2 regions of the Pseudarthrobacter ribosi genome follow, and region 1 is predicted to be linked to the other one. Evidence: predicted binding sites of a transcription regulator. Region 1 holds the regulator's gene; the other holds the start of a gene.
The links. Region 1 encodes LexA, which represses DNA repair genes until DNA is damaged. Its sites were predicted from a motif close to TCGAACANNTGTTCGA; they were not measured.
Positions count from the first base shown of each region.

Region 2: a site for LexA is predicted at 9,267-9,282, ahead of ACZYZ5_RS04690 (DUF6504 family protein). Genes of this name have one in related genera too.

Region 1 covers NZ_JBVAYZ010000007.1:195,018-210,764, reverse strand. Annotated here, with positions in the region: gene ACZYZ5_RS10055 (MFS transporter) at 1-219, shown strand, start outside; gene ACZYZ5_RS10050 (cation diffusion facilitator family transporter) at 280-1,200, opposite strand; gene ACZYZ5_RS10045 (GlsB/YeaQ/YmgE family stress response membrane protein) at 1,469-1,735, shown strand; gene ACZYZ5_RS10040 (TrmH family RNA methyltransferase) at 1,831-2,745, opposite strand; gene rplT (50S ribosomal protein L20) at 2,810-3,286, opposite strand; gene rpmI (50S ribosomal protein L35) at 3,406-3,600, opposite strand; gene infC (translation initiation factor IF-3) at 3,716-4,804, opposite strand; gene ACZYZ5_RS10020 (DUF1844 domain-containing protein) at 5,247-5,633, shown strand; gene ACZYZ5_RS10015 (MFS transporter) at 5,738-7,072, opposite strand; gene ACZYZ5_RS10010 (SseB family protein) at 7,135-8,034, opposite strand; gene priA (bifunctional 1-(5-phosphoribosyl)-5-((5-phosphoribosylamino)methylideneamino)imidazole-4-carboxamide isomerase/phosphoribosylanthranilate isomerase PriA) at 8,046-8,792, opposite strand; gene ACZYZ5_RS10000 (CG2302 family histidine operon protein) at 8,844-9,002, opposite strand; gene hisH (imidazole glycerol phosphate synthase subunit HisH) at 9,003-9,821, opposite strand; gene hisB (imidazoleglycerol-phosphate dehydratase HisB) at 9,818-10,444, opposite strand; gene ACZYZ5_RS09985 (histidinol-phosphate transaminase) at 10,510-11,628, opposite strand; gene ACZYZ5_RS09980 (LysM peptidoglycan-binding domain-containing protein) at 11,685-12,116, opposite strand; gene lexA (transcriptional repressor LexA) at 12,475-13,224, shown strand; gene ACZYZ5_RS09970 (ATP-dependent DNA helicase) at 13,299-15,392, opposite strand; gene hflX (GTPase HflX) at 15,385-15,747, opposite strand, start outside.
Region 2 covers NZ_JBVAYZ010000003.1:213,077-228,823, forward strand. Annotated here, with positions in the region: gene ACZYZ5_RS04620 (SulP family inorganic anion transporter) at 1-605, opposite strand, end outside; gene ACZYZ5_RS04625 (endonuclease/exonuclease/phosphatase family protein) at 634-1,344, opposite strand; gene ACZYZ5_RS04630 (carbohydrate-binding domain-containing protein) at 1,394-1,618, opposite strand; gene ACZYZ5_RS04635 (thioesterase family protein) at 1,762-2,565, shown strand; gene ACZYZ5_RS04640 (DUF2177 family protein) at 2,583-2,966, opposite strand; gene ACZYZ5_RS04645 (lipoate--protein ligase family protein) at 2,959-3,732, shown strand; gene ACZYZ5_RS04650 (MBL fold metallo-hydrolase) at 3,811-4,458, opposite strand; gene ACZYZ5_RS04655 (S-(hydroxymethyl)mycothiol dehydrogenase) at 4,455-5,540, opposite strand; gene ACZYZ5_RS04660 (mycoredoxin) at 5,708-5,965, opposite strand; gene ACZYZ5_RS04665 (SOS response-associated peptidase) at 6,237-6,983, shown strand; gene ACZYZ5_RS04670 (hypothetical protein) at 7,308-7,499, shown strand; gene ACZYZ5_RS04675 (VOC family protein) at 8,025-8,447, opposite strand; gene ACZYZ5_RS04680 (chorismate mutase) at 8,462-8,788, shown strand; gene ACZYZ5_RS04685 (hypothetical protein) at 8,799-9,185, opposite strand; gene ACZYZ5_RS04690 (DUF6504 family protein) at 9,342-9,674, shown strand; gene ACZYZ5_RS04695 (DNA polymerase III subunit alpha) at 9,671-13,171, shown strand; gene thrS (threonine--tRNA ligase) at 13,278-15,287, shown strand; gene ACZYZ5_RS04705 (HIT family protein) at 15,308-15,747, shown strand, end outside.

The DNA.
Region 1 (15,747 bases):
CTGGATGCTTCCCCGGATGCCCCCTCGCTGGCCTCCTCACTCAACCATGCGGCCCTCAACGTGGCCAACGCTTTGGGCGCCTTCCTCGGCGGCCTCGTCATCGCCTGGGGGTGGGGATACGTCGCACCGGCCCTGGTCGGGGCCGGGCTGGCCGTCCTGGGCCTCGCCGTCGCCCTCGTCAGCGGACTGGTGGAACGCAAGAGGCCGCTGGTCCGGTAGCCCGCATAGCGGCAACCGGACCAGCGGCCCCTCAAACAACTGGTGGCGCAGAAGATCCCGCTACGGAGTGCTGACGCGCTGGACGTCCGGTTCGAGGTAGATGACCCGGGCGATCGGCACCGCCTCGCGGATCCGCGTCTCGGCATCGTCGATCGCTTTGGCGATCTCCTGGCCTGTATCTGAGCGGCCGATGCTGATCTTAGCCGCGACCAGCAGCTCCTCCGGGCCCAGGTGCAGGGTCTTGAGGTGGATGATCGAGGTGCCGTCGGACTCGATGGCCGCCCTGATCTTGGCGACGTCGTCCTTCGTGGCTGACTCGCCGAGCAGCAGGGACTTTGTTTCCACGGCGAGCACGGCGGCGATGGCCACCAGCAGGAAACCGATCATCGCAGTACCCAATGCATCCCAGATGCCGTTCCCGGTGATGAGCGTCATGCTCACGCCGAAGAGCGCGAAAACCAGGCCCACCAGGGCGCCGAAGTCCTCAAGGAGGATGACCGGCAACTCCGGCTGCTTGGCGCTGCGGATGAACTTGGCCCAGCCCTGCTTGCCGCGGACGTGGTTGGATTCGATGATTGCAGTCCGGAAGGAAACGGATTCGGCGACGATCGCGCCAAAGAGCACCGCGAGCGGAACCCACCAGAACGCGCCCTCGATGGGGTGGGGGTGCTGGAGCTTTTCCCACGCTTCAAACAGCGCAAAGAGACCGCCCACGCTGAACAGCACGATCGAGACGATGAACGCGTAAATATACCGCTCGCGTCCGTAGCCGAAAGGATGCTCCGGGCTCGCTGCCCGCTTGGCCCGCTTGCCGCCCACAAGCAGCAGGATCTGGTTGCCGGAGTCAGCGAGGGAGTGGATCGCTTCGGCCAGCATCGATGAGGAAAACGTCAGGAAATACGCGACGAATTTCAGGACGGCGATGGTCAGGTTCGCAGCCAACGCCGCAACAATCGCCTTGGTACCGCCATTTGCAGCCAAGAGAGCCTCTCCTTAGGGTTCGACCGGGTGGTGGACTCCAGCCGTTGCCTGCGCCCACAAGGAATACCGTACCCGTTACCGCCCCGGCGGAGCACCGCGGCCGGCGCTGTTCCGACACGCTGCGGCGGCCGGACTGGCCCGCAACAGCGCAGGTCACCGGGCAGATAACGATTGGGTGTGATCCTGCTGACAAGCAAACAGGCCTATGTTAGCTTGAAGCCATAATCGGGATTCACCATTTGGATGCCGACGATATGTAGGAGGAGTAATGGGCTTTCTCGGCTGGATCATTCTCGGACTCATAGTAGGTGCAATCGTCAAGGCAGTCATGCCTGGCAGGGTCGGCGGCGGCTGGGTTACCAGCCTCGTGCTCGGCGTTGTCGGCGCAGTTGTCGGCGGCTGGATCGGCGACCTGCTGTTTGGTGGCGGCAAGATGGAATTCTGGAATCTCGGTTCCTGGCTCCTGGCCATTGTCGGCGGCCTGCTGGTTGCCCTCGTCTACGGCGCCATCACAGGACGCAAAAAGACCAGTTAACCGCAAACGTACGACGGCGGGGGTCCACCTTTCAGTGGACCCCCGCCGTACTTTTGTGCCTGTTGCCGGGCGACTGCCGCGAACCCGTGAGGAGATCAGCCGGCCGGATTTATTGCACCGTCGTGCTGTGAGCGGGCGCTGGCGTAGAGGCAGACCGTCGCGGCGGTGCCGAGGTTGAGGCTTTCAGCAGCCCCGTATACGGGCACGGCCACCCGGTGGTCTGCCAGGGCGAGTTCTTCCTCGGCGAGGCCCTGGGCCTCGTTGCCGAAGAGCCAGGCGGTCGGGTTCTCCAGCGCGTACACGGACTCGCGGGGCGGTGCGCCCAGCCGTCGGGCCGCGTTCTGGTCCTGGAGCCGGTCCAGGTTAAGTTCACCGTTGCCGTCGGCGGCGAGGACTCCGATGCCGCGTTCCTTGCAGCGGGCCACGATCTCCTCGATTTCGGCGCCGAGCACCACGGGCAGGTGGAAGAGGGATCCCGCCGTCGAACGCACGGCCTTGGGGTTGTAGATGTCCACGCTGGATGCGGTCAGGATGACGGCGTCCGCGCCGGCCGCGTCGGCTGCCCGGAGCACGGTGCCGGCGTTGCCGGGATCGCGGACCTGGCACAGCACGGCAACCAGCTGCGGGCCGGCGTCGAGCACCTGCTCAAGGCTCACGTCCAGGAAGCCGCAGACCGCCAGGATGCCCTGCGGGGTGACCGTGTCCGCCATCGCGGCCAGCACTTCGTCGGTGGCAAGGAACGCGGTGGTGCCCTCCGCGAGCGTCTCCAGGTCCGGGTGACGGTCGAGGCAGGCCTCGCTCGCGTAGACCTCATAGACGATGCCGGGCTCCCCCGCGGCAAGCTTTTTCTGGTGCAGGGCCAGGGCTTCCCGGACAGCCTGGGGGCCCTCCGCGAGGAACTCGCTGCGCTTTAAACGGGCCGGGCGCCCGGCAAGCTGTGCCACCTTCCTCACCCGATCAGCTCGGGGGTTGGAGAGTAAAACATCTTGCGGGCGCCCGGTTTCGTTCATACAAGAACCTTAGTAGCTTTCCAGCCGGTTCCTGAACGACGTCGTTATCGAACGACGACAGGTACTACTCGGCAGCCTGGTCGGCGGCCTTCTTGGCGGCCGGCTTCTTGGCGGCGGCCTTCTTGGCGGCCGGCTTCTTGGCAGCCGGTGCGGCCTCAGCCTGAACGGCCGGAGCGGACGTGTCGGCGGGCAGCGAGTCCTTGGCGATCTTGACCAGCGCGGCGAAGGCGTTGGCGTCAGAGACGGCCAGCTCGGCCAGCATACGGCGGTCAACCTCGACCTCAGCGGCCTTGAGGCCCTGGATCAGACGGTTGTAGGTCAGGCCGTTGGCGCGGGATGCAGCGTTGATGCGCTGGATCCACAGGCGACGGAAGTCGCCCTTCTTCTTCTTGCGGTCGCCGTAGCTGTACACAAACGAGTGCAGCAGCTGCTCTTTGGCCTTGCGGTACAGGCGTGAACGCTGTCCACGGTAGCCTTTTGCGCGCTCAAGGATAACCCGGCGCTTCTTGTGGGCGTTGACCGCCCTCTTCACACGTGCCACGTGCGTACTCCTTCAGAATTCTGATCCCAAGCGTCTACTGCCGGAACAACCGGCTGGCCTGAGAAGCCTTTTTGGTAGTTGACTGCTGCCAGGTGGCTAACAGTCAGAGAACTTGGAACTTAGATGCCGAGCATCTTCCGGATGACCTTGGCGTCGCCCTTGAAGACGATCTTGTCGCCGGCAAGGCGGCGGGTCAGCCTGGAGGACTTGTGCTCGAGGTAGTGGCGGCGGTTGGCCTGCTGGCGGCGCAGCTTGCCGCTGCCGGTCAGCTTGAAGCGCTTCTTAGCACCACTGTGGGTCTTCATCTTCGGCATGGGAACCGATCTCCTTACGTATCCGCAGACAGGGTCTGCAGTCTTTCGTGCAGCCGCCCCTGCGGGCGGCATGCTGGTTGCTTGCTGCCGGACATTGCTGTCCGGCAGCCCTGAGCTAGTTGGTCTTCTTGGTGCCCGGCTTGGCGGCGGCCTTCGGGGCAGCCGGCCGTGCAGCGGGCTTCGGAGCCGCGGGACGCGGCACCGGCTTCGGTGCGGCAACCGGCTTCGGTGCTGCCGCCGGAGCGGCCTTTTCAGCCTCCGGAGCCTCCGCGGTTTCCGGAGCCTTGGCGGCGGCCTTGGGCGCTGCGGGCGCCTTGGCCACTGCCGGCCTGGCGGCGGCCTTCGGGGCCTCGCGCTTCGGAGCGGCCTTGGGAGCCTCCTGCTTCGGCGCTGCCTGGACGGGAGCCTTCTCTGCCGGGGCTTCCTCAACCTTGGCCTCGGCGGCCGGGGCCTCCGGGGCTTCGATCTTGTCGGCCTCAGCCTTTTCAGCCGGAACCTCGACGGCGGCTTCCTCAGCGGGGGCTTCCGTTGCCGGAGCTTCCGTAGAGGTTACTTCAGCCTCGGGTGCCTCAGTCCGGACTTGGTAGCCCTCCGGCAGCAGATCGGCGAGCGACTGCGTCAGGGGTGCTTCGGGGCCGGACGTGTCAACGCGGCCGCCGCCCGAAGCCTTGGCTTCGTTTTCGGCTTTGGCTTCCGCACGCTGCGATGCGCGGCGGGCCTCTGCCTTGGCTTCTGCCTTGTTCTTCAGGGGTCCGACGACCATGACCATGTTGCGGCCATCGATCCGCGGGCTGGACTCCACGACGCCGACTTCGGCGACGTCGTCCGCGAAGCGCTGGAGCAGTCGGATGCCCATCTCGGGGCGCTGCTGCTCACGGCCGCGGAACTGGATCATGGCCTTGACCTTGTCACCGGCGCCGAGGAAGCGGAGCGCGTGGCCGCGCTTCGTCTCGTAGTCGTGGGTGTCGATCTTCAGGCGGAAGCGGATTTCCTTCAGGACCGTGTTGGTCTGGTTCTTCCGGGCTTCGCGTGCCTTGACTGCGGCTTCGTACTTGTATTTGCCGAAGTCCATCAGCTTGCACACCGGAGGCTTGGCCTGCGGTGCAACTTCAACGAGATCAAGATCAGACTCGGCAGCCAAACGCAGGGCATCCTCAATACGGACAACGCCTACTTGCTCGCCTGCAGGGCCGACCAGCCGCACCTCGGGGACGCGGATACGCTCATTGATTCTTGGCTCGCTAATGTTAAAGCTCCTGTGTTCGTGAGGGGTATTCCACCGGCAAAAAGAGAAGGCCCCCAATTGCCGGAGCAATCGAAGGCCTCGAAGATCGGAACTGCCTGCCTCGTGTGAGGCGGCATGCATCCTGCCAGGGCTGACGCCCGGGAAGAATGCCCGACCAGGTACCCGGCAACCTTACTTCTTGCGAAGCTTCCCGAAGGAGAGCGGTTGACGCGGGTGGGAGAGAACTCCGCTTGCAAACTGAAAGTCGATTCTACAGAAGAAATCCCGTCCGGCGCACCTGCATGACGGGCATGTCGGTTGCGGACGGGTTCCGGCTGTCAGACCGCGGCAGTAACACTGAGAAACAGTAGAACGGCAGCGAAATAACGACAATCAGTCGGTCTGTGACAAGCTTACCAGCATGAGCACTTCAGACAGTAATTCACACGTTTACGAGCCCGCCAGCGCCCAGGGCGACGTTTCCCAGCAGATCCGCGACATCTCCGAGGTGCCCGCGATCGAGGTCATCACCACCGCCGCCGTGCACCTTATGAGCGCCGCCGCCGTGAAGCTTGGCCTCGCCGCCGAGGAGAACGCCGAAGAGCTCAAGGACCTGGATGAGGCCCGCAAGCTGATCACGGCCCTCGCCGGCCTGGTCACCGCGGCCGCTCCGGAAATCGGTTCCCAGCATGCCGGTCCGTTGCGCGACGGGCTGCGGTCCCTGCAGCTGGCATTCCGCGAGGAATCCGCCATCCCTGACGCGCCGGGCAAGGGCCCGGGCGAGAAGTACACCGGCCCGGTCAACTAAGCAGAGCGTATTTCCAACTGCACCGCGGCGGCGGGCGGACCACATCGGTCCGCCCGCCGCCATCGTTTAAGGCCCGTGGCCCAGGGCCGTGCCCGCCGGCGCACTCAGGCTGCGGCGAGGCGCCGCCGGCGCCGGTGCTGCAGCGCCAGCCCCAGCAGGCACAGCGCAACGCCGCCCATCCCTACGGCCACGAGTCCGGCCGAGGGACCGACGGCGTCGACGAACACACCGGCGAGCGGCGCGCCGAGCGCGACGCCCCCGGTGAGGGCCGAGCCGTACCAGCCCATCGCCTCGCCGCGGCGGCGCTCGTCGACGAGTTCGGCGACCTTCTCCGAGGCCGCCGACAGCACCGGGGCGCACAGCAGTCCCGGCAGGAGCGCGAGCAGGCTGAGGGTCCAGGTGTCCTGCGCGAAGGCCATGGGAATGCTCAGCGCGGACATCCCCAGCAGCAGCAGGATTGGCGAGATGGGCCGGTGCATGGCCCCGTAGATCACTCCGCCGACCACCGAGGCCCCGCACCAGAAGAGGAAGACCAGTCCGATCTCGGCCTGATGGCCGCCGGTTTCGAGGGCGGCTACGATCCCGACGTCGGTGCCGCTGAGCACCATGCCGGCTCCGGCGGCGACGGCGAAAACGGCGGCCACCGCGGGGGTGAACCAGACGAAGTTATGGATGACCTTGTGCCGCAGACCGGCCCGCTCCAGTCGCCGGTCCCCCGCGGCGGCCAGCGGGGCGAACTCCGCGGCGGCTTCCTGCAGGTGGGCCGGGGCGGCGGCGGCCACCGCGACTTCGGCTCCTTCCTGCTGGCTTGCCTCGAACGCGGCGTCGGACTCGGCATCGGCCCCGGGGCCGGCTTCGGCGCTGCGGGTCGGCGGGTTGAACCACATCAGGAAGAGCCCGGACACCGAGGTGGCGACGCCAATAATGGTCAGCCCCAGGACCGAGAGTCCGGCGGTCGCGACGAGGGCCCCCGCCGCGGGGCCGATCATAAAGACCAGTTCGGTGGAGATGGCGTCCAGGGCAAAAGCGGTGCGCCGCTGCTCCCCCGTGGCGAGGACGCCGAGGGACTGGCGGACGACGCTGAAGATCGGCAGGGTCAGCAGGCCGCCGACGAACACCAGCGGCAGCAGCAGCTCGTAGGACACGTGCGGCACCACCGACCAGATGACAGCCTCGGAAATGACCGACGGAATAAGGGCACGCCGCAGGCCGACGGTATCGACGCGCCGGCCGCGCCAGGGGGCGCCGACTGCAATGCCGATGGTCATCACGGCAGCCGCCGCCCCGGCCGCGGCGTAACCCTGCCCGAGGGTGAGGACGATGTGCAGGGTCAGCAGGACCCCGGCCGCGGAGTGCGGTATCCGGGCGACCATCCCCACCAGCAGTAGCCGCCTGATCGGCCGCACGGCCAGCAGCTCCCGGTACAGCGCGAAGTTCACGTAGCTTACATCCTTCCGGTACTGCCCCCGGCAGCACCGGGATCTCCCCCGCTGGCCGTCAGCTACGGTGCTGCGCGCTGCAATTTGACCTCGATCGAGTCAACCCGCTCAGCAAATACTTCATTCCGTGCCCAGACACTGTTGAGGCCTGACACGATGGACTGGACGCCGGCGGCGTCGAGCCCGTCTTCAAGGTAGAGCATGACACGGAGTTCCGGGCCGGAGCCCCCGCCCGGCAGCGGCGTCCCATCGGCCGCACGCGAGCCAACTCCACCGCCTGGATGAATTTCAACACGGCGGACGGCGGGAAAGCCAACCGCGGCCTCGCCAAGGCTCCGGGCGAGCTCGGGATCAGCGTACGACGGCGTCCAGTCCCGCTGCTGGGCAAGGGCCCACACGGCGGGCCGGCGCACCACGAAGGTCACCGCCGAGCCCGGGTCCAGTACGAGCAGTTCGGCGTTCTCGGCGACCGCGGAGAGCGCAGCCCGGGCCGCGTACACGGCCACCGGGCGGGCCTCCGGGTGCCAGGCGTGCAGCGAAGCGGCCGAGGTGAACACGGGCATCGCCGTCCGCCCGTCCGGGGCCTTGAGCGTCACGAGGGCCATGTCCGCCTGCTTGTCGGCATGCAGTCCGCCGGCACCTTCGCCTTCTTCGGCGAGGGTGGCCAGGATCGGGACGAAGACCCGTGCCGTCGCCAGCGCGGCCACCACCGCGGCCTCGTCGCCGTCGCCGGCCGCAAGGGCCGCCAGCGCCGCAAGGTATCCGGGGTCGGCCGCGCCGTCGTCGTCCTCGAAATTGTGGATTTTGGCGCGTTCGCCGGACAGGCTGCGCCCGGCCCAGGGCTGGCCCGCCGAGTCCGACGCTCCCCCCGCGCCGGCCAGGGCCGCCGCGATGTGCCCGGGCAACGGGCGGGACGTGGCGGGAAGGTCAGCTGCGCGCTCGTCCGCGGGGCGGTGCTCCATGCGGCGGACCGCTAGCGCCGGCCGGCGACGTCGAGGGCCTCGGGCAGCGTGAAATTGCCGTTGTAGAGGGCCTTGCCGACGATGGCGCCCTCGACGCCGAGCGGCACGAGGGAGCGCAGGACCTTGAGGTCGTCCAGGCTGGAGATACCGCCGGAGGCGACCACCGGTTTGCCGGTCTTCTCCACCATCTGGCGCAGCAGTTCGACGTTGGGTCCCTGGAGCGTGCCGTCCTTGGTGACGTCGGTGACGACGTAGCGGGCGCAGCCGGCCTCTTCGAGGCGTCCGAGGACGTCCCAGAGGTCACCGCCCTCCCTGGTCCAGCCGCGGCCGGCCAGCGTGGTGCCCCGGACATCCAGCCCGACGGCGATCCTGTCGCCGAAGCGCTCGATCACCCGGGCCGTCCACTCCGGGTTTTCCAGTGCCGCCGTGCCGAGGTTCACCCGGGCGACCCCGAGGTCCAGGGCCTTCTCGAGCGACTCGTCGTCGCGCAGGCCGCCGGAGAGCTCCACCTTGATGTCCAGCCGGCTGACCACTTCGCGGAGCAGCTCGGCGTTGGAGCCCCGGCCGAACGCGGCGTCGAGGTCAACGAGGTGGACCCATTCCGCCCCCTGCTGCTGCCAGTTGAGCGCGGCTTCCAGGGGGGTGCCGTAGCTCGTTTCGCTGCCGGCCTCGCCCTGGACGAGGCGGACCGCCTGGCCGTTGACGACATCGACGGCGGGCAGCAGCTCCAGCACGGGCAGCGGGGTTTCGGTGGTCATCGTGGTCCTCAGTTTTCAGGGTCGGCAGGTGGTCGGGGGCGCTGCGGTGTGTCAGGCGGCGGGGAGCGTCAGGAGGTAGGCGGCCAGCAGCGCCATCCCGGCCAGGACATAGAACACGACCTGGACCCAGCGCGGGCTCTTCTGCTGGCGGAAGGACAGCGCTCCGCCGACCAGCAGGCCGGCGAGCCCCATCAGCACGATGGACCACATCTAGGCGGTCCCGGCTTCCGGCGCGGCGGGGGTGCCGGCAGGCGCTGCCGTGGCCCCTGCGCCGGGCGCTGCCGTGGCCCCTGCGCCGGGCGCTGCCTCGGTCCCGGAACGGTCCCGCAGGCCTTCCACCCAGTTGCGCAGCAGGCGCGCACCGGCGTCGCCGGACTTCTCCGGGTGGAACTGCGTGGCGCACAGCGGGCCGTTTTCCACGGCGGCGATGAACGGGGCACCGTGCTCCGACCAGGTGACAAGCGGCGCCGTCATGCGCGGCTGGATGACGTCGAAGTCCCACTGCTGGACCCCGTAGGAGTGCACGAAATAGAAACGCTCGTCCTCCACACCGGCGAACAGCCTGGACCCCGGAGGGACGGAGACGGTGTTCCAGCCCATGTGCGGGACGACGTCGGCGGGAAGGAGCTCGACGTTCCCGGGCCACTCCCCCATGCCTTCGGCCACGGTGCCGTGCTCCACGCCGGCCTCGAAGAGGACCTGGAGGCCGACGCAGATGGCCAGCACGGGGCGGCCGCCGGCGACGCGGCGGCCGATCATGCGGATGGCATCGACGGCTTTGAGCTCGCGCATCACGGTTTCGAACGCCCCGACCCCGGGGACCACAAGGCCGTCGGCGTTGAGGACATCCTCCGGCCGGGAGCTGAGGATGACCTCGGCACCGGCGCGTTCGAGGGCGCGCACGGCGGAACGGACGTTGCCGGAGCCGTAGTCCAGGACGGTGACGGTGGGCTTGCCCTCGGGCGACGCCGGCCTGCGGCCGGCGTCGGGGTCGATGATGGCGCCGTCCTTCAGGACCTTCCCGGTCACAGCGCACCCTTGGTCGACGGGATGCCCTCGACGCGGGGATCCGGTTCGACGGCGGCGCGCAGGGCGCGGGCGAACGCCTTGAACTGGGCCTCGACGATGTGGTGCGGGTCCCGGCCGGCGGTGACGTTCATGTGCAGGCAGATTCCGGCGTGCAGGGTGATCGCCTCGAAGACGTGGCGGGTCAGGGAACCGGTGAAGTGTCCGCCGATCAGGTGGTACTCCTGGCCGGCAGGCTCGCCGCCGTGCACGAGGTACGGGCGGCCGGAGACGTCGACGACGGCGTGCGCGAGGGCCTCGTCGAGGGGAACCGTGGCTTCGCCGAAGCGTCGGATCCCGGCCTTGTTTCCGAGCGCCGTGCGCAGGACCTCACCGAAAGTGATGGCCACATCCTCGACCGTGTGGTGGACATCTATGTGGGTGTCGCCGGTGGCCTTGACCGTCATGTCGATCAGGGAGTGCTTGCTCAGCGCCGTCAGCATGTGGTCGTAGAACGGGACCGAGGTGCTGATGTCCGAGACACCGGTGCCGTCCAGGTTGATCTCGACCAGCACGGATGACTCGCTGGTGGTCCGTTCCATGCGTGCGGTCCGGCCCTCGGCAGCGGTTGATCCGGTGTTGCTCATGTGGGTGTCCTTTTGGATGACGACGGTGCCCGGCGTGCAGGCAGGGTGGGTGTCCTGGGTTAAGTCTAGGCGGGCTGCACGGCGCGGCGGGCCAGGATCCGTTCGAGGGCTTCGAGGAAGGCTGTGGTTTCCGTCTCAGTCCCGGCGGTGACGCGCAGATGCCCGGGAATGCCGACGTCGCGGATCAGCACCCCGGCCTCGAGCAGGCCCTGCCAGACCTCGTGTGGGTTGTCCAGACCGCCGAAGAAGACGTAGTTCGAGTCGGAGGCAGCCGGTTTGAGGCCCATCCGCTGCAGTTCGGACACGATCCTGTCCCGCTGGCGCTTGATGTCCTCGACGTCGGCCATCAGCGCGACCCGGTGGTGCAGGGCGGCCAGGGCCGCCGCCTGGGTGATGGCCGAGAGGTGGTACGGGAGCCGGACCAGGCGCAGGGCGTCGGTCACCTCGGGCGCTGCGGCCATGTAGCCAACCCGGGCGCCGGCGAGGGCGAAGGCCTTGCTCATGGTCCGCGAGACGATCAGCCGTTCCCGGCCCGGCAGCAGCGCGAGGGCGCTGGGCGTGCCGTCATGGGCGAACTCGTGGTACGCCTCGTCGACGATCACGATGGTCTGGCTGGCTTCCCCGGCCTCGTAGACGGCCTCCACGACGTCCAGGCCCAGCCCGGTGCCGGTGGGGTTGTTCGGGGAGCACAGGAAGACGATGTTCGGCTGGAGTTCGCGGACCTGGCTGGCGGCCGAGGCGGCACTGAGTCCATAGTCGTCGGCGCGGACCCCGACGATGTACCCGGTGTCCGTGCCGGAGGCCAGCAGCGGGTACATGGAGTACGTGGGAGGGAAGCCGAGGGCGGTGCGCCCCGGGCCGCCGAACGCCTGAAGGATCTGCTGGAGAACCTCGTTGGAGCCGTTTGCGGCCCAGATGTTGTCCGCACCCAGACCGTGCCCGAGGTAGTCGGCGAGGGCTTCGCGCAGTTCCGTGAACTCGCGGTCCGGGTAGCGGTTCAGGCCGGCCGCGGCAATCGTGACAGCCTCGGAAATGGCGGCGCGCACGTCGGCCGGGACACCATGGGTGTTCTCATTGACGTTGAGCAGGATGGGCACCTCCAGCTGCGGCGCGCCGTACGGCGTCAGGCCGCGCAGGTTGGTCCGGAGGGGAAGTCGGTTCAGGCGCTCTAGCTGGTCAGTCACTGCACCAGTTTAAGTGAGATAGCGGCGGGCCCTGAAACTGTGACGGGTCGAACAGGTTACTTGGACGGGATGAAGAGCGCCTGGCCGGGCACAACACGGGCGGCTTCGAGGTTGTTCAGCTGGATGATATCCGTGACGACGTCGCGGGGGTCGCGCTCCGGTGCCACGGATGCGGCGATGGCCCAGAGGGACTCACCGGGCTGCACCGTAACGGTCACGGTGGGGGTCAGCGACAGCCCGGCTGCGGACTCCGCCGCCTTGGCCGGGGCATTGAGGAAGCCGCTGAACGAGAGTATGAGCGCGGCCAGCAGGATCAGCGGCACCCCGATGAGGACAAAGCGCCCCCGCCGGGTGAGCCGCAGCGGCGCCTGCTTGACCCGCTGCTTGCGAACGGCGCCCGGGACGGCGGACGCACCGCCGTCGCGCCGGCCGTAGTCGCCGACTGCGTCGCGGCCGAAAGTGTCGTGAAACGCGCTTGATGCTGACATGAACTGAGCCCTCCTGGACCATACTGTGCCGCCCGGCGTACTCCACGTACTTGCCGCCAACCGGCCTAACCTTCGAACAAAGAACCGAACGTCACGCTGTACCGAACAGTCCACCGCCCTCAAACTGCGAAGAACTAGAACACATATTCGAACCTTGCTTGTTCTGTTTTAGCACTTATTAACGAACAATGTCGAGACTCGCTAGAACAAATGTTTGAAAATGCCCTGTGGCTGGCCTACGTTTGAGTCAAAGAACAACCACTTCTGCAGTTGATCAGCAGGGTCTGACATTTCAGGCCGGAAGTTCCCGGCAGCCGCAGCCACGGCGGCCGGGCGGAACGGAAAGGCGTTGGCGAACATGGCAGCACAAGCCACTGGCGGCAGGGCCACCCAGCGGGGCCCGCAGGCGGCCCGGCCACCCAAAAGCCTCACCGTCCGGCAAAAGAAGATCCTGGAGACCATCCAGCGCTCGGTCACGGACAACGGCTATCCACCCTCCATGCGCGAGATCGGCGACACCGTCGGCCTGGCAAGCCTCTCCAGCGTCACCCACCAGCTCTCACAGCTGGAAAAGCTTGGCTACCTGCGGCGTGACCCGAAGCGCCCCCGAGCCATGGAAGTGCTGATGCCGCTGACCCTCGACGAGGGAACCACCAAGATTTCAGGGGCCGAGAAGTCCGGCGGCCTGCGCACTGTCGGCGGATTGTCCGTGTCCGAACTGGCCAGCGCCACCGACACCGCGATGGTGCCGCTGGTGGGCCGCATCGCCGCTGGCGGGCCGATCCTGGCCGACCAGGTCGTCGAGGACGTGATGCCGCTGCCCCGCCAGCTCGTGGGCCACGGCGAACTCTTTATGCTCAAGGTGGCGGGGGACTCGATGATCGACGCCGCCATCTGCGACGGCGACTGGGTGGTGGTGCGCCAGCAGGGCGACGCTGTCAACGGTGACATCGTCGCCGCGCTGCTGGACGACGAGGCGACGGTCAAGACGTTCCGCCAGCGCGACGGCCACACCTGGCTGCTGCCGCAGAACACCCAGTACGAGCCCATCCTCGGCGATCACGCCGTCATCATGGGCAAAGTCGTCTCGGTGCTGCGCTCCCTCTAGGACCAGTCAAGGCGCGGCAACAGCTGCGAACAGGGGCCCCGCCATCCGGCGGGGCCCCTGGCGTTCGCACCGTACTACGTGGCGGGCTGCCCGGATTCCTTGGCGAGCCGCTCCAGGGCCGAGAGTGCGATCGCGGTGTCGGTGGTGGGCCAGAACGGCGGCAGGGCGGCGCGGAGGAATCCCCCGTAGCGCTCGGTGGAGAGCCGTGAGTCCAGCACTGCCACCACTCCCCTGTCGGTCGTCGTGCGGATCAGGCGGCCGGCGCCCTGGGCCAACCGGATGGCGGCGTGGGTCGCGGACACGCTCATGAAGCCGTTGCCTCCGGCCTGGGCCACCGCACGGGACCGTGCCGTCATCAGCGGATCGTCCGGCCGCGGGAACGGAATCCGGTCGATCACGACGAGGCGGCAGGACGTCCCCGGCACGTCGACACCCTGCCACAGCGACATGGTGCCGAAGAGGCAGGTGTCCGGCTCGTCGGCGAACTGTTTCACCAGCGCGGTCATGGTCGAATCCCCCTGGCAGAGGATGCTCATGTCCAGCCGCGGCCGCAGGGCCTCAGCGGCGTCCTCGGCGGCGCGCCGGGACGAGAACAGGCACAGAGCCCCGCCGCCGGAGGCCCGGATCAGCTTCTCGAGCTCGTCGATGGCCTCCGGGGACGTGCCGCGGCCGGGTTTGGGCAGGTGCTTGGCCACATAGAGGATGCCCTGTTTCGGGTACTCGAAGGGCGAGCCGACGTCGACCCCGGTCCAGCTCGGGGCACCGGGTCCGACCAGGCCCAGGCCGGCGGCGGCCGGTTCGAAGGCGGACCCGATCGCCAGGGTCGCCGAGGTCAGGATCACGGTGTGGTCCGCGAACAGACCCTCGCGGAGCCGCCCGGCGACGCTGAGCGGGGCAATGTTGATCAGGGCCGGCGCGGACTCGTCGGGCTGGGAATACCCCTGCTGCGGGTCGAAGGTGCTGTTGCGGGAGAACCAGACCACCTCGCGGTTTTCGCGGGCGGCGAGCAGCCGTTCGCAGAGCTCTAGGATCACCATGAGGCGGGAGCGCGCGAGCTGGCGGCCGCCGTCGGCCGTGTTGGCGCTGTCCCCCTTGGAGTCCGAGAGCGCCGCGCGGCAGGCGTCCCGCAGCTGGTCCACGCAGTCCAGTTGTTCGCTGTTCAGGCCGTTGGGCATGAGTCCGCCGGGGACCCCTTCAATGGCAAGTTCGAGGTTGGACGCGGCGTTGTTCAGAGCGTCCACGGTGATGCCCGTGTTTTTCCGGGCCCCGGACGCGGCGACGTGCACCATCGCGACGGAGAGCTGGCCGGACACGGCGCCCGTCACCCGGTCCTGCAGCTCGTGGGCCTCATCGACCACCACAACGTCGTACTCCGGCAGGACCGCGAGGCCCTCGAAGGCGCTGACGGCCAGCATGGCGTGGTTGGTGACGACCACGTCGGCGTCCGCGGCGTTCTGCCGGGCCAGTTCGCTGAAACATTCGGCCGCGAGGGGGCACTTCTGCGCGCCCAGACACTCCATTGAGGTGACGGAGACCTGCCGCCAGGCACGGTCCGTGACCCCGGGCAGGAGTTCGTCCCGGTCCCCCGTCACGGTGTCCTCGGCCCACTCGCGCAGCCGGACGACTTCCTTGCCGAGCTGGGACGACGGGCCGCCCATCGCCGCGGCGAAATGCGGGACGGCGGTGTCCTCGCCGAGCGAGAAGAGCTGGCCTTCGGAGGGCTCCTCGGAGGGGAAACCGCCTTCGAGCTTGTGACGGCACACATAGTTGGAGCGGCCCTTGACGAGGGCGACCTTGACGGGCCGTTCCAGCGCCGGGGTGATGGTCTTCAGCAGCCGGGGCAGGTCCCTGCCGACGATCTGGGTCTGCAGGGCCAGCGTGGCGGTGGAGACCAGGGTGGGCTTGTCGCTGACCAGCGAATGGGCGATCAGCGGGATCAGGTAGGCGAGGGACTTGCCGGTTCCCGTGCCGGCCTGGACCAGCAGGTGGTCGCCGCTGTCAATCGCGTGCGCCACCTGCCGGGCCATCTCATGCTGGCCGTCGCGGCTTTGGCCGCCCATGCCGGACACGGCGCGGTCGAGAAGTTCGATAACGAACTCCCCGCCGGCCGGGCCGCGTGTTCCTGCCGAACGTTCTCCGTCGGGTTCGGTCCCCGCGGCGTCAGTCATTGCTGATGAACGAATCCAGTTCAGCGGCGAATCCTTCGCGCACCATCACGACGGCGCGGGTGCCCGCTTCCTCGTGGTCAAGGCTGAGGATCTCGGCGTCGGTTTCGTGCAGCTTGCTGAGCAGGTCCCCGCGGTTGTACGGGATCATCAGTTCGAGCTTCACGCTGGGACGGGGGATGCCTTCGCTGACGGCCTTGAGCAGTTCCGGGATGCCCTCGCCGGTGCGTGCCGACACCACCACGTGGCGCGGTTCGCGCTGCTTGAGCCGTTCGATCACGAAGGGATCCGCGGCGTCGGCCTTGTTCAGGACGATGATTTCCGGCACCTTGCGGGCGTCGACCTCGCTGAACACCTT
Region 2 (15,747 bases), on a different contig from region 1:
AGCTTCCACGGCAGGAAGCGGCATCCGACGATGACGGCGATGGTGCCGGCGCCGAACAGCAACGCCAGTGGATTGATGCCGCCCTGGGCCACCGCCTGCGCCGTCCCCGTGGCGCTGTTGACTAGCGACCCGCCCGTGCCCGACATGCCGAGCAGCTTGGGCAGTTGGCTCAGCATGATGACGATGGCGATTCCGTTGAGGTAGCCAACGCGGATGGGCTTGGACAACAGCGCGGTGACGAACCCCAACCTGAAGACCTTGCCGACCAGCAGCATGCCTCCGATCAGCAGGGCCAGAAGGCCGGCGAGGGCCACCGCCTGGTCCGGATCCCTGCCGGCCAGCGGCAGGACGGCGGCGGCGATCATCGGGGCCAGGCTGGAATCCGGGCCGATGATCAGGACCCGGGAGGGCCCGAAGACCGCATAGGCAAGCAGAGGGATGATCGAGGCGTAGAGGCCCGTGACGGCCGGCAGCCCGGCGGCCTCGGCGTACGCCATGCCGGCCGGAATGAGGAACGCGCTGAGGGCGGCGCCGGAGGCCAGATCAGATTTCAGCCAGGGGCGTTCGTAGTCCCGCATCATTCTGAGGCCGGGCGGGAGTTTCATTGCCCTGGCGCCGCGCACCGGGTCCTGGCTACGCGGCAGGGGCCGCGGAGTCGTCGGCCCCCGGCGAGTCCTTGCCGTACTCCGCCGAAATGAGGATGGGGAGGTGGTCCGATGCCCCACGCGGCAGGGTTTCGACACTCTCGATGTTCAGCCCCTGGGAGGTGGCGAAGTCGAAATGGCCGTTGAAGACCTTGTACCGCGTGTACGTCCGCCGGTCACTGAGGGTGAGGTCGTAGCCGGCATCCTTCATCTTGGCCGTGAGGTTCTTGGTGAAGAAGGGGTAGTTGAAGTCGCCCACCATCAGGGACATCAGGCCGCCGCGCATGCTGAGCAGTTCCGCGTGCGCGGCGTGGATCTGGTTCCGCCGCAGCGAGTTCGACGCCGTCAGGGGGGCTGCGTGGAACGACGCAATGACGAGGTCGTGGTCCGTCTCATTGTCGATCACCCGGGTGCCGATCAGCCGCTCGTGCGCGGGGGACAGGACGCGGTCGTGCAGCGATTTCTTCAGCGCGAAGGTCTTCGTCTCGTACGCCGTGAACCGGTCCATGCGGTAGTAAATCGCCAGGCCCAGCCGGTTGCCCTTGGTGGCGTCGGCAAGGTGCAGGTCACCAATGGTGTCCGGGAGGTCGTTCGTGTCGCACTCCTGGAGACACAAGGCATCAATCTCAAAATTGCGGGCCAGATCAACCAGTTCACCGATGGCATGGTGCTTTCGCAGGTTGTAGCTGATGACTCGAATCAGGGGAGCACCTCTTCGGTGGATAGTCGTGGAAAGTCTGATTCCGAGTCTACCCAGTCCAGCCATTCGAGTCGGACCGGCGGCCGCGGGTCCCGGCGGTGACGGTGTACGCGCCGTCCAGCAGGACGGTGCAGTCCTTGCCCCGGATGCCGTCGTCCGCCGCGTTCACGGTCACCTCGCCCGCGGCCAGGACGAGGGAATCAGTGGGTGGATTGGTCTCTACGATTCCCGGCGAGGCTGTGCGGGAACTGTGGCGGGACCAGGGCTGGGATATGAGCTGCGCCTGGTGCGCCTGTGGTGACCGAGGTGGCCGATGGCAAAGTGCCTGGCGGGGTTCGGGCTGCCCCTGGGCCTGCCGCCGGTGCGGAAGCGATAGTGTGTTCTGGGATTACCAGCCACGCGAAAGGGCAGACGTTGATGACTGCTGAACTACCGGAGCTTGCCGAGGGCGACTTCTACTACGAGGTACTGGGCGGCGGGCGTTTCCGCTCCACCATCCACGCCCAGGGCGCCTGGAATGAGCACGAGCAGCACATGGCTCCCGCCTCCGGCATCATGGCTGACTGCCTGGATCGGCATGAGCCGCGCGACGACATGCGGATGGCGCGCCTGAGCTACGAGATTCTCGGCCTGATCCCCGGCGGCGAGTTCGAGGTTGTCACCACGACCCTCCGCCCGGGCCGGACGATCGAACTGGTGCAGGCCGAGCTGACCGCAGGCGGCCGCACCGCGATCCGTGCCACGGCGTGGCGGATGATCACCTCCGACACCAGCGCCATCGCGGCGTTTGAGGATCCCAGGATTTCCGCGCCGGAAGACTGCGAACCGTATGACGCCGCGAGCATCTGGCCGGGCGGCTACATCGCGTCGCTGGACATGCGGATCGCGGCCGGGCACCGCGCCGGGTCGGGCACGGTCTGGCTGCACACCGGGCACCCGCTGACGGACCGGAAGGACAGCAGCGACCTCGCCCGGCTAGTCGGCCTGGTGGACACCGCCAACGGCATTGCCGCCCGTGTTCCCCCGGGCAAGGGCAGCTACGCCTTTCCCAACCTGGACCTCCAGATCCACATGTACCGGCGCCCCGAAGGGGAGTGGCTGGGGCTGGACAACGAGGTCTCTTTCGGCACGGACGGGATCGGCCTGACCTCCACCGTGCTCCACGACCTCACCGGCCCGTTCGGCCGCGCTGAGCAGATCCTGACGCTCCGGAAGTCCTAGGCGCAGCCGTCTGACGCCTAGTGGAAGACGAGCCAGCCGACGACCGTGGCCAGGCCCGTCAGCACGGCACCCCAGGCGATATCCGCGACCACGATGATGAGCGGCCAGTTCTTCAGGGTCGCGGCGTTGGTGAGGTCATAGGTGGCGTAGGCGAAGGTGCCCAGCGCCGCGCCGTACCCGAGCGCCGTGAGCCAGCTGCCGCCGTCGAGCGCCGGCTGCAGGGCGAAGAAGACGATCCCCGCGTTGTACAGGACATAGAAAGCGACGGCGTACCCTAGATGGGGCTTGTCCGCCATGAGGTGCCCGAGATGGCGCCGGTAGAACTTGCTCATCGACTTGAGCCAGACGGAATCGATGACGGCGAACGCGGCGGCTACAACAAGGAACTGCAAAATGACCATATGGGAGCATAACAACATGCCGGAGGCCGCAGGCGCAGCGCGGAGGCTGACGATTTTCCGGCAGGAGGAATCCCTGGGCGCCGCCGCGGACCTGGACTTCGCCCTGGAACTGCTGCGGAGGGTCAAAACCGGTGGTGTGGGCCCCACGATCCGGCTCTACCGGCCGGCGCCCACCGTGGCCTTCGGGCAGCGGGACACGCACCTGCCGGGTTTTGACGCCGCCGCGCAGGCCTGCCGCGAGCTGGGCTTCGAACCTTTGGTCCGCAAGGCCGGGGGACGCGCCGCCGCGTACCATCAGGGAACCCTCGTGATCGATCACCTGGAACCGGACACGGACGCGATCGCCGGGGCCAAGCGGCGGTTTTCCTTCTTCGGTGAACTGCTGGCCGGCGCCCTGCGGAGCGCCGGCGTCGACGCCGCGGTGGGGGAGATCCCCGGCGAGTACTGCCCCGGGGAATTCAGTGTCCACGGCCAGGATCCGGAGTTTCCGCAGCACCAGCTCAAGCTGATCGGCACGGCCCAGCGGGTGGTGGCCGGCGGCTGGTTGTTCAGCTCCGTCATTGTGGTGGAGAACTCGGCCCCGATCCGCGCAGTGCTGGAGGCCAGTTACGCCGCCCTCGGCCTGGACTGGGACCCGGCCACGGCGGGCGCCGTCAACGACCTCGTCCCGCACCTGGACGTGGACGCCATCGAGGCGGCCGTGATCGGCACCTACGCCCGCTACGCCACTCTGGCCTACGGCGACTTCGACAGCCTGCTCGGCTGAGACCGCCGCAGGCCATGGAGAAGGCCGGGCACCAGCGGTGCCCGGCCTTCTGAGGTGCCCGGTTGTAACGGCTGGTGCCTAGTGGCCCCGGGCGATCCATTCCTCCAGCTGCGGCGCCTCGGCACCGACCGTCGTCGGATCGCCGTGACCGGTCCGCACCACGGTGTCCGCCGGCAGGGTCAGCAGCCTGGCTTTGATGGACTCGATGATGGTGGGGAAATCGCTATAGGACCGGCCGGTGGCGCCCGGACCGCCCTGGAACAGGGTGTCGCCGCTGAACACGGTGCCCTCGCTCTCCAGGGAGAAGCACATGGAGCCGGGGGAATGTCCCGGCGTGTGCAGCGCCACGAGCCGTGCGCCGGCGACGTCGAAGGTGTCCCCGTCCTCGATCGCGTGGTCCGGTTCGGTTCCCGGGAACACCCGCTCCCAGAGCATCCAGTCCTCGCGGTTGAGGTACACGGGGGCGTTGACGCGCCCGCGGACCTCGCCGACGGCGGCGATGTGGTCATCATGGCCGTGCGTCAGCAGGACCGCAGTGACCTTGCGGCCGGCGACCGCTGCCTCGACGGCGTCGGGGTCGTGCGCCGGGTCGATCACGACGCATTCGGCGTCGTTGCCCACGATCCAGATGTTGTTATCGACGTCCCAGGTGCCGCCGTCGAGCGAGAAGGTGCCCGAGGTGATCAGCCGGTCGATCCGGAGGCCGCTCACGGGTCCGCCGCTCACAGTTCCACGACCGAACGCAGCACCGAGCCGGAGTGCATCTTGTCGAACGCTTCCTCGATCTGGTCGATCGTGATCCGCTCCGTGACGAAGGCGTCCAGGTCCAGCTTGCCCTGCCGGTAGAGGTCGATCAGCATGGGGAAGTCGCGCGAGGGGAGGCAGTCGCCGTACCACGAGGACTTGAGCGAGCCGCCGCGGCCGAATACGTCCAGCAGCGGCAGTTCCAGGGTCATTTCGGGGCTGGGAACGCCCACGAGGACCACGGTGCCGGCGAGGTCGCGGGCGTAGAACGCCTGCTTGTACGTCTCGGGACGTCCCACGGCGTCGATCACGACGTCGGCGCCGAAGCCGCCGGTCAGTTCGCGGATCGCCTCGACCGGGTCGACGGCGGAGGAGTCCACGGTGTGTGTTGCCCCGAGGTCCTTGGCGCGTTCGAGCTTCTTCGGGTCTATGTCGACGGCGATCACCGTGGTGGCGCCGGCGAGCGCGGCGCCGGCAACGGCCGCCACGCCCACGCCGCCACAGCCGATCACGGCGACGGAATCGCCGCGCTTGACGTTTCCGGTGTTGATGGCCGCGCCGATGCCTGCCATCACGCCGCAGCCGAGCAGGCCGACGGCGGCCGGGTCAGCCTCGGCGTCCACCTTGGTGCACTGACCGGCGGCGACGAGGGTCTTCTCGGCGAAGGCCCCGATGCCGAGCGCCGCGCTGAGTTCGGTGCCGTCCTCAAGCGTCATCTTCTGGGCGGCGTTGTGCGTATTGAAGCAGTATTGCGGCTGGCCTTTAGCGCAGGCACGGCATTCGCCGCAGACGGCGCGCCAGTTCAGCACCACGCGGTCGCCGGGGGCTACCTCGGTGACGTCCGGGCCCACGGCGCTGACGACACCGGTGGCCTCGTGTCCGAGCAGGAACGGGAAGTCGTCGTTGATGGCGCCCTGCTTGTAGTGCAGGTCGGTGTGGCAGACACCGCACGTGAGGATGTCCACCAGGGCCTCGCCGGGTCCGGGATCCGGGACCAGGATGGTCTCCAGGGTGACGGGTGCACCCTTGGAGCGGACTACTGCGCCTTTGACTTTATGGACCATGGAAAATAGCTCCTCTGCTCGGTCGCGGATCTGGCCGCAAACACTCTTTGTCTCAAGACTTCTGTCACGCAAGACTTCACTCGCACAAATTCTGCCGCATAACGGGGGTGCGGCGCGGCCCCCCGTGGGTGGCCGCGCCGTCGTCGTCATCTGTTCAGGGGTGTGCCTTAGGCCGCGAGACGGCTCTTGACCTCGGCAGCGGAGGGATTGGTGGCGGCGGTGCCGTCCGGGAACAGCACGGTGGGAACGGTGCGGTTGCCTCCGTTGAGCTTCTCCACGAGATCTGCGGTGCCGTCCACTTCTTCGATGTTGATCTCGGTGTACCCGATGCCCTGGGCATCCAGCTGCTTCTTCAGGCGGTTGCAGTAGCCGCACCAGGTGGTCGAAAACATGGTGATGGTGCCGGATTCGGGGGTGAAGTCCACGAAGTTCTCCTCAAAGCTGGTTGACGGCGCGCGGTGGCAGCGCCGATTGGCGACAAAAAGTCGTACGTTACTCCCAATAACCGTAACCCGCGGACCGGTATTCCCGCAGGGCGGGCGCTGCCTGCTACGCCGTCGGCCGCGAATACGCGGGAAAGCTGCGACGTCGCTGGAAAGTTCCGGCGACTCCGCAGGTCTCCGGCGACCTCGGCGGGCTCAACCGGGACTCTCGGTTCCGGGTGACAGGGATTGGGTGCGGTGGCATGCTGGTGCCATGTGTGGACGCTACGTGATGGCCCGGGCCGTCGGAGACCTGCTGGCCGAGTTCGACGCAGAACTCGAGGACGAGATTGCGATTCCCCCGTCGTGGAATGTGGCCCCGACGGCGGACGTGCCGATTTTGCTCGAACGGCTGGTCGACGGGGAGCCGGTCCGGCAGCTTCACCTGGCGCGCTGGGGGCTGGTGCCGTCCTGGGCCAAGGACTTGGGCATCGGCTCGAAGATGATCAATGCCCGCAGCGAGAGTGTGCTGGAGAAGCCGGCGTTCCGGAAGGCCACCCGGGCCCGGCGCTGCGCGGTCCCCGCCGACGGCTACTACGAATGGAAGGGCGAAGGCCGCGGCAAGCAGCCCTACTACGTGCACCCGAGGGACGGCAGCCCGATCGTATTCGCCGGACTCTACGAATGGTGGAAGGACCCCTCCAAGGCCGAGGGCGACCCGGAACGCTGGCTGCTCTCGACGTCGATCATGACCACTGACTCGCCGCCGGAGGGCTACGCCGGGGGAATGCTGGCCGAACTCACGGCCCTGCACGACCGGGTTCCTCTGCCGATGGACCGGGGGACGATGCAGGCGTGGCTGGACCCGCAGGCCGACGATGCCGCCGGACTGGTGGGTCTGGTCCGGGCCGGGGCGCACGACGTCGCGGAGGGCTGGACGATCGATGCCGTCGGCACCGCCGTCGGGAACGTGAAGAACGACTCACCGGAACTCATCCAGCCGGTGGGGAGCCTGTTCTAGCCGGGCGCGAATCGCCCGGCACCTCGGTCACCAATGGGATGAAGTACTGCTAGACGAAACCGCCGCTGAGGGCCTGGGCGGCCACCCGTGGGATTTCCGGCCGCGGTGGTACTGAGTACCAGCGCCTCCCTCGAACTCGGTTACGAAGCGGTCGGAACCTACGCCGGGACGATTCCGCGGCAGATCGACCTCCGGTCCTCCAGCCTCCCCCGAGCGAGGGTACCGTCGAGCGCATGATGATCTGGATCAACGGAACCTTCGGCGCGCGAGCAGATATTCCATGTGGTGCTGGACGCGGACGTAGCCAGCCTTCGGCACGGGATTGTGAATGACCAACTGGAGTCAACTGGCAGGCAGTGGCGGCTGGACCACATCGCGGAGTGCGCCGCGGCCCGGGACTGGTTGATCTCCGGTGCCGGCCTGGTCATCGACACGTCCCGACTCACGGCGCAGGACGTTATCGGCCGCATCGCCGGGGCAATCCCGGCGGAACTTGCGGGTGGGACGGACGGCTAAAGGGACACAGCTGGGTCGGCTGCTCAATGCAAGGGGCGGAGCTATCCGGCCCGGAGCCTGTCCTTCCCGTGTTCCGAATGCTGCGGGGTGCCGCCGGTATAGACGCGGCACCACCGCTGCTTCGTAGCCCACCGCACACCGGCTCGAAAAGCGTGCCGCCGTGTGCTCCAAGCCACATTAGCGGCGCAGTCGAGCAGCTCAATAGGGTCATTGTGCCCTTGGTCACAACGGCACCGTCTGCTGAAGCCCATCTTGAAGATCAACTTTTCGATTCGGGAAGCAGTCCAAGGCGACGTTCCGGACTTTACGTCTTCCCAGATCCTGGCCTGGCGTACGGCCTTGGCAGGGATTCTTGATGCAGGTCACCTTGCAGGTCGAGGGCGCTGCATTCGGGAGACCGCGGGATGATGTGGCGAACGGGAAGAAAGGCATGGCTGGTGCCAGGACGGTGAGACCAAGCAGGATTCCCGCTTTGACCCGCCGTTGTTGGAACGCCGGTTTGCGTTGGCTCTTCGCTAGTTGCCGTTAGAGCGTCACGTTGCCGCCGCCGTCGACCGCCCAGCTGGGATTGAACGCCACTTCCCAGCGGTAGCCGTCGGGGTCGGCGAAGTAGCCGGTGTAACCGCCCCAGGGCTGGGTCTTCGGCCCGGCGATGATTTCCGCCCCGGCCGTCTCCGCCTCGGCCAAGGCGCTGTCGACTTCCGCCGCGCTGGCCAGGTTGTGGCTCAGGGTGATGCAGGGACGGCCGGCGGGGGGATCAGTGGCGGCTTCGGCCTGCATCTGCCCGGCGTCCCAGAGCGAGAGGATCAGGCCGTGATTGGCCTGGATGAATAGGACCTCGCCGCGGACTTCCCGGTGCACGGGCCAGCCCAGGCCGTCTACGTAGAAACTGCGGGAGGCGTCAACACTGCGGACACCCAGTGAAATTAAATCGACTCGTGGCTGCATCTTTCGATACTGTCATGGACATGTCCACAAATCAGGAAAACGATAAAGCTGCCAAGGCCGACCGGGAACAGCTCGCCGCCGTGCGGGTGGCTGTTGACGAGGTGGACGAGCAGATCGTGTCGCTGATCGGACGCCGCGAGCGCCTGATCCGGATCGCCGGAACCCTCAAGTCCGATAGCGCCGAGGTCCGTGCCCCCGGCCGTGTGGAACGGGTTATCGAACATGTCCGCACCACGGCGGAACTGAAGGACATCGACGTCGAACTCGTTGAGAAGACCTACCGGGCCATGATCGACGCCTTCATCACGCTCGAACTGGAAGTCTACAAAGCCAGCTCCTAGTGCAGGGAGCCTAAAGGGATTCCTCCACCGGGACGTTCGCCTGGTAGTCGCGGCCGTCGCAGTCGCTGAACGCTGTCATGAGGTGGCCCTTGGCCAGGCCCATGACGGTGCTGATGGGGAAGTTCCCGGTGATGGTGTTGCCGGAGTGCTCCACACCCTTGAGGTCAAAGTTCTCTTCCGTGCCGTCGTGGCTGAAGCAGTAGAAGGACACGGCCTCCCCGTTCATGAACTCGATCCCCATTCGTCGCTGGTGGGAGTGATCCGGGGTTGCTGCCACCAGGCCCACAACGTAGGCGCCCTGACCGGGGATATTTCCGTCTATATCGAACTTCGCCACCAAGGACGTGTCCTCGGCGGCGATGCTTACGTTCTTGAGAAGTGCGTTATGGGAGCTCATGGATCAATCCTGCTACCTGTGCCTGCGTCCGTCCACCCCTGATCTAGGTTTTGCCCCGGCACCGTCGTAGACTGAGGTTGTTCGAAGATATGTTCGAATAGTTTCTGGCAGGTTTAGTACAGATGGTTTTACTGATGGTGTGGGCCGGGAGGCGCGATGGGGATGTTCAGCGAGTCGGTGAACGTCGTCTGCGCACCCTCCGGCCAGCCCCTGGAACTCGACTGGGCCGGCCACCACTACACCGTCTGTGCGGAACCGGTCCGCTGGTACGAGCGGCGCCAGTGGTGGGCGGAAGAACAGCGCGCACCTCTGGGGAGCGGCCCCGGCCTGGTGGACCATGAGATCTGGCGGGTCCAGGTGCGCCGGGTAGATTCCCCCGACCAGGAAAGCCTCACCCTTGACCTGACCCGGCATGTGGGCAGCGGACGCTGGCGCCTGCTGCGGATCCACGATGGCCTGCTTCCCTTCCGGAAGCCCGAATCGGCATGAGCTTCACCCATCTCCATGTCTCCACCGCCTTCAGCGCCCACTACGGGGTCTCCTGGCCGGAGGAGCTGGCCGCCGCCGCGGCCGCGGACGGGGCGACGGCGCTCGCCTGCACAGACCGCGACGGCCTCTACGGGACGGTCAAGCACCTGTTGGCCTGCATGGCCGCGGGGCTGGACCCGATCGTCGGAGTGGACCTTGCGGTCTTTGATGACGACGGGGACCTCCGCACCCAGGTGGGGGGACGCGTCGTCGTGCTGGCCCACGGGCACAACAACGGCGCCGGGTACCGTGCGCTGTGCCGGCTGATCTCCGATGCCCATGCCCGCACCACGGGCAAGGCCGGGGGAGCGGTGCCCGTCGCCGTGACCCGGGCCGAGCTGGCTTCCCGCACCCTGCACCCGGAAACGCTCAAGCCGGTGCTGACCGTGCTGATCGGCCCGGACTCCGACGTCGGACGCGCCATGGGCGGCAGGCGCTACCTGCGCCCCCGCACCCTATTTAAACGCTGGCTCGATGCCATGCCCCCCGGAACCATCGCCGCCGAGGTGGTCAGCCAGCTCAGCCCGCCCGGGGAACCGCTCAGCACCGCCCACGCGGTGCGGATGCTCAAGCTCGCCGCCGAACACGGGGTTCCTGCCGTGCTGAGCAACGCCGTGCGGTATGTCGCCGAGGATGGAGCGGCCACCGCGGACGTGCTGGATTCCGCCCGCACCCTCAAATCGCTGCCCGAACTCTCCACCGCCCCGCTGCTCCAGCCCAACGGGCAGGGCTGGCTCAAATCCGCGGCGCAGATGCTCCAGCTGGGCAAGGAGATCATGCATGCAGCCGGGTACGGCGCCGCGGACCTCAAAAACCTGATGGCGCAGACCGAGGCGCTCGCGGACCGTCACCGGATCGATCCGGTGACGGACATGGGATGGAAACAGCCCGTGGTGCCGGAAGCCTCGGTCATCGGAATCGCCGGGGACGCCCTGGTGGAGCTCACCCAGCGCTGTGAGGCAGGCATCAGCCGGCGATTCCCTGGGATCGCCGGCAAACCCGCCCAGGAACTGCGCTCGCGGCTGGAGCACGAGCTGCGGATCATCGACAGCCTGGGCTTCGCCGCCTACTTCCTGACCGTGGCCGAAGTTTCCCGGATGATCCTGGACATGGGAGTCCGCGCGGCGGCCCGCGGCTCAGGGGCCTCCAGCCTGGTCAACTACCTGATCGAGGTCAGCCAGGTGAACCCGCTGGAGCACGACCTGATCTTCGAACGCTTCCTCTCCCGGGACCGCGCCACCCTGCCGGACATCGACATCGACGTCGAAAGCGCCGAACGGCACAACGTGTACCGGAGGATTTTTGAGCGCTTCGGCTCCGAACGCGTCACGCTGATGAGCATGCAAAACGGCTACCGCGCTCGCGGTGCCGTGCGCGATGCCGGCCTGGCCCTGGGCATGGAGGAGGGCGAGATCGGGGACATCGCCAAGCAGCTGTGGCGTTTCTCGGCACGGAACTTCCGCGAGGCCCTCGAGGAGAAGCCCGAGCTGAAGGAATTTGCCGGCCGGGTCGGGCAGCGCGATTTCAGGGAGAACCAGCAGCTGGACCTGCTGGTGGACCTCACCGAACGGCTGGACCGGCTGCCGCGCCACATTTCCATGCACCCCTGCGGGGTGATCCTGGGGGACGCCACCCTGCTGGACCGCACGCCCGTGCAGCCCAGCGGACTGGGCCTGCCGATGAGCCAGTTCGACAAGCACGACATGGACCCGATGGGCATGCTCAAACTCGATGTCCTCGGCGTCCGGATGCAAAGCGCCATGGCCTTCGCCGTCCGCGAGGTGATCCGGCTGCATCCCTCCAAAGCCGAGGTGGTGGCCGCCGGCGCCCACCCGCCGGGGCCGGACGGGACAGGCCCGGACTACATCGCCCCGGACGGGAAGATCGACCTCAACGCCGTGCCGCTCGACGACGAACCCACCTATGAGCTGATCCGCAGCACCCACACCCTGGGCTGCTTCCAGATCGAATCGCCCGGGCAGCGGGAGCTCATCGGCAAACTCGCCCCCCGGGAGTTCAATGACCTCATCATCGACATCTCGCTGTTCCGGCCGGGCCCGATGAAATCGGACATGGTCCGGCCCTTCCTGGAGCACCGGCACGGCTTCGCCCCCGAGGTCTATCCGCACCCTGACCTCAAGCCCGTCCTGAAGGAGACGCACGGCGTCACGGTGTTCCATGAGCAGATCCTGAAGACCTTTGACGTCATGACCGGCTGCGGGCTGGCGCGGGCCGACGAATTCCGCCGCGCCCTCGGCAACGAGGTCCTGGAAGGCAAGGTGGAGGAGTTCTTCCGGAAGGAAGCCCGCTCGCGGGCGTACAGCCCGGAAGTGGTGGACAAGGTCTGGGGGACGCTCAAGGCCTTCGGCAGCTTCGGCTTCTGCAAAGCCCACGGCGCCGCTTTTGCCGTGCCCACCTACCAGTCGGCCTGGCTCAAGACCCACCACCCGGAGGCCTTCCTCGCCGGGCTGTGGGAACACGATCCGGGCATGTATCCCAAGCGGCTCCTGGTGGCCGAGGCCCGGCGGCTGGGGATCCCCATCCTGCCCCTGGACATCAACCGCAGCCAAGCCGAGTACCGGGTGGAACGCGTGACCACCGGCCCGGACCGCGGCAAGCTGGGCATCCGGCTGAGCCTGAACGGCATCTATGGTCTCTCCGGAACCGAGCTGAAAAGAATCGTGGCGGGACAGCCCTATGACTCCCTCGCGGACCTGCGGGCCAGGTCCCGGCTGAGCAAACCCAGCATCCAGCGGCTGGCCCAGCTGGGGGCCTTCGACGCCCTGCACCGGGCCTCCGGCGGGACGGCCAACCGCGCGGACCTGGTGCAGCATCTGCAGACCCTGCAAAGCAGGCCGCAGCGGAAAGGCATCGACGTGATCGAGGGGCAGCTCTCGCTGCCGCTGGGCGACGTCGAGCTGAAAAACCTCAAGGCCGGCCTGCCCGCTCCCACGCTGGTGGATACCGTCCGGGCCGAGCTGGACCTGATGGCGGTGGATGTCAGCGACCACCTGATGGCCAGCCACCGGCCGCTGCTGGACCGGCTCGGCGTCACCACCGCGGACCGGCTGCTGGGACTGCGCAACGGCACCGAGGTGCTGGTCGCCGGGGTCCGTGTCGCCACCCAGACCCCACCCATGCGGGGCGGGCGCCGCGTGGTGTTCATCAGCATCGACGACGGCACGGGCTGCGTGGATTCCGTCTTCTTCCATGAGGCCCAGGAGCTGGCCGGGCCGCTGCTGTTCGGCACCCGGCTGCTGCTGATCCGGGGAACCACCCGACGGACCGGGCCAAGGGGGATCAGCATCAGCGCCAGCATGGCCTGGGACCTGAGCCGCACCGAGACCCTGCCGTTTCCGGTCCCGGCTTCCGGGATCCCGGAATACCGGGAACCCGAGCCGCCAGGCCCGCTGGACGGGATCAGCCGCAACCTCGCCATTACCGGACTGGGAGGCTGAGTGGCTCGTTGGTTGGCCTCTGCAGAAACCGATAGCATGGACGAGGCTGGCTGTGGTCCCCGTACGCCACAAGCTACGAAGCCTAAACTTTGAATAGGAGACACCCGTGTCAGATGCCCAGCAGATCACCCTTCTCGTCGATGGCGAAGAGACCAAGGTGACTACCGGGACCACCGGCGCGGAACTCTTTTTTGAGCGCCGCGACGTCGTTGTGGCCCGCATCAACGGCGAGCTGAAGGACCTGGACCAGCCGTTGCCCGAGGACGCCACGATCGAGGGCGTCACCATCGACTCCCCGGACGGGCTCAACGTCCTGCGCCACTCCGCCGCCCACGTCATGGCCCAGGCCGTGCAGCAGTTGCGTCCCGACGCCAAGCTGGGCATCGGTCCCTACATCACCGACGGCTTCTACTTCGACTTCGACGTTGAGGAGCCGTTCACGCCGGAAGACCTGAAAACCCTGGAAAAGATGATGCAGAAGATCATCAACCAGAACCAGAAGTTTGTCCGCCGCGTCGTCACCGAGGACGAGGCCCGCGAGGCGATGAAGGACGAGCCGTACAAGCTCGAACTGCTGGGCAAGAAGAACAACGCCGCCGAAGCGGGCGAAGGTGTCAACGTCGAGGTCGGCGCCGGCGACATCACCATCTACGACAACGTGGACCGCAAGAGCGGGGACAGCATCTGGTGCGACCTGTGCCGCGGCCCGCACCTGCCCAACACCAAGCTGATCTCCAACGCCTTCGCGCTGACCCGGTCCTCGGCCGCCTACTGGCTGGGCAACCAGAACAACCAGCAGCTGCAGCGCATCTACGGCACCGCCTGGCCCACCAAGGACGCCCTCAAGGCCTACCAGGAGCGCATCGCCGAGGCCGAACGCCGCGACCACCGCAAACTCGGCGCTGAGCTGGACCTGTTCTCCTTCCCGGACGAGCTGGGCTCCGGCCTGCCGGTGTTCCACCCCAAGGGCGGCATCATCCGCAAGGCCATGGAGGACTACTCCCGCCAGCGCCACGTCGACGCCGGCTACGACTTCGTCTACACCCCGCACATCACCAAGGGCCACCTCTACGAAGTCTCCGGCCACCTGGACTGGTACAAAGAGGGCATGTTCCCGGCGATGCACATCGACGCGGAACTGAACGAGGACGGCACCGTGCGCAAGCCCGGCCAGGACTACTACCTGAAGCCGATGAACTGCCCCATGCACAACCTGATCTTCCGCTCCCGTGGACGGTCCTACCGCGAACTGCCGCTGCGGCTCTTCGAGTTCGGCTCCGTCTACCGCTACGAGAAGTCCGGCGTGGTGCACGGCCTCACCAGGGTGCGCGGCATGACCCAGGACGACGCCCACATCTACTGCACCCGGGAGCAGATGAAGGACGAGCTCACCACCACGCTGAACTTCGTGCTGGGCCTGCTCAAGGACTACGGCCTGGACGATTTCTACCTCGAACTCTCCACCAAGAACCCGGACAAGTTCGTGGGCGACGACGCCGCCTGGGACGAAGCCACCCGCACCCTCGCCGAAGTGGCCGAAGCCTCCGGCCTGGAGCTCATCCCCGATCCGGGCGGAGCCGCGTTCTACGGCCCCAAGATCTCCGTCCAGGCCAAGGACGCCCTCGGCCGCACCTGGCAGATGTCCACGATCCAGCTGGACTTCAACCTGCCCGAGCGCTTCGAACTCGAGTTCCAGGCCGCGGACGGCACCCGCCAGCGACCGGTGATGATCCACCGCGCCCTGTTCGGTTCCGTGGAACGGTTCATGGGCGTCCTCACCGAGCACTACGCCGGAGCCTTCCCGGCCTGGCTGGCGCCCGTCCAGGTGGTCGGCATCCCGGTGGCCGAGGCCTTCAACGACTACATGTTCGACGTCGTGGACCAGCTCAAGGCCGCGGGCATCCGCGCCGAAGTGGACATCTCCTCGGACCGTTTCCCGAAGAAGATCCGCACCGCCAGCAAGGACAAGATCCCGTTCGTGCTGATCGCCGGCGGAGACGACGCCGACGCCGGCGCCGTGTCCTTCCGCTTCCGTGACGGCAGCCAGGACAACGGCGTGCCGGTGACCGAGGCCGTGCAGCGGATCGTGGACGCCGTCCGCAACCGGACCAGCTAGCGGACAGGGAAGAACCAAACATGCAGGAAACCACAGGGGCCGCTCCGGAGTATCCGGGGGACGACGGCGTGACCGACGACTTTGGCCTGGCCGGGGTGCCGGACGCATTCCAGCGCCTGTGGACCCCGCACCGGATGGCGTATATCAAGGGCGGGCAGCACCAGTTCAAGAACGTGGACGACTGCCCGTTCTGCGTGGCACCGGAACGAGAGGATGACGATTCCCTGATCGTCTACCGGGGGCGGACCAGCTACGTCGTGCTGAACCTCTTCCCGTACAACCCGGGCCACCTGCTGGTCTGCCCGTACCGGCACATCCCCGACTACACGGACCTGACCGTGGAGGAAACAGCCGAATTCGCTGAGCTGACGCAGACGGCCATGCGCGTGCTGCGCAAGGTCGCCAACCCCACCGGTTTCAACCTCGGGATGAACCAGGGCGTGACCGGCGGCGCCGGGAT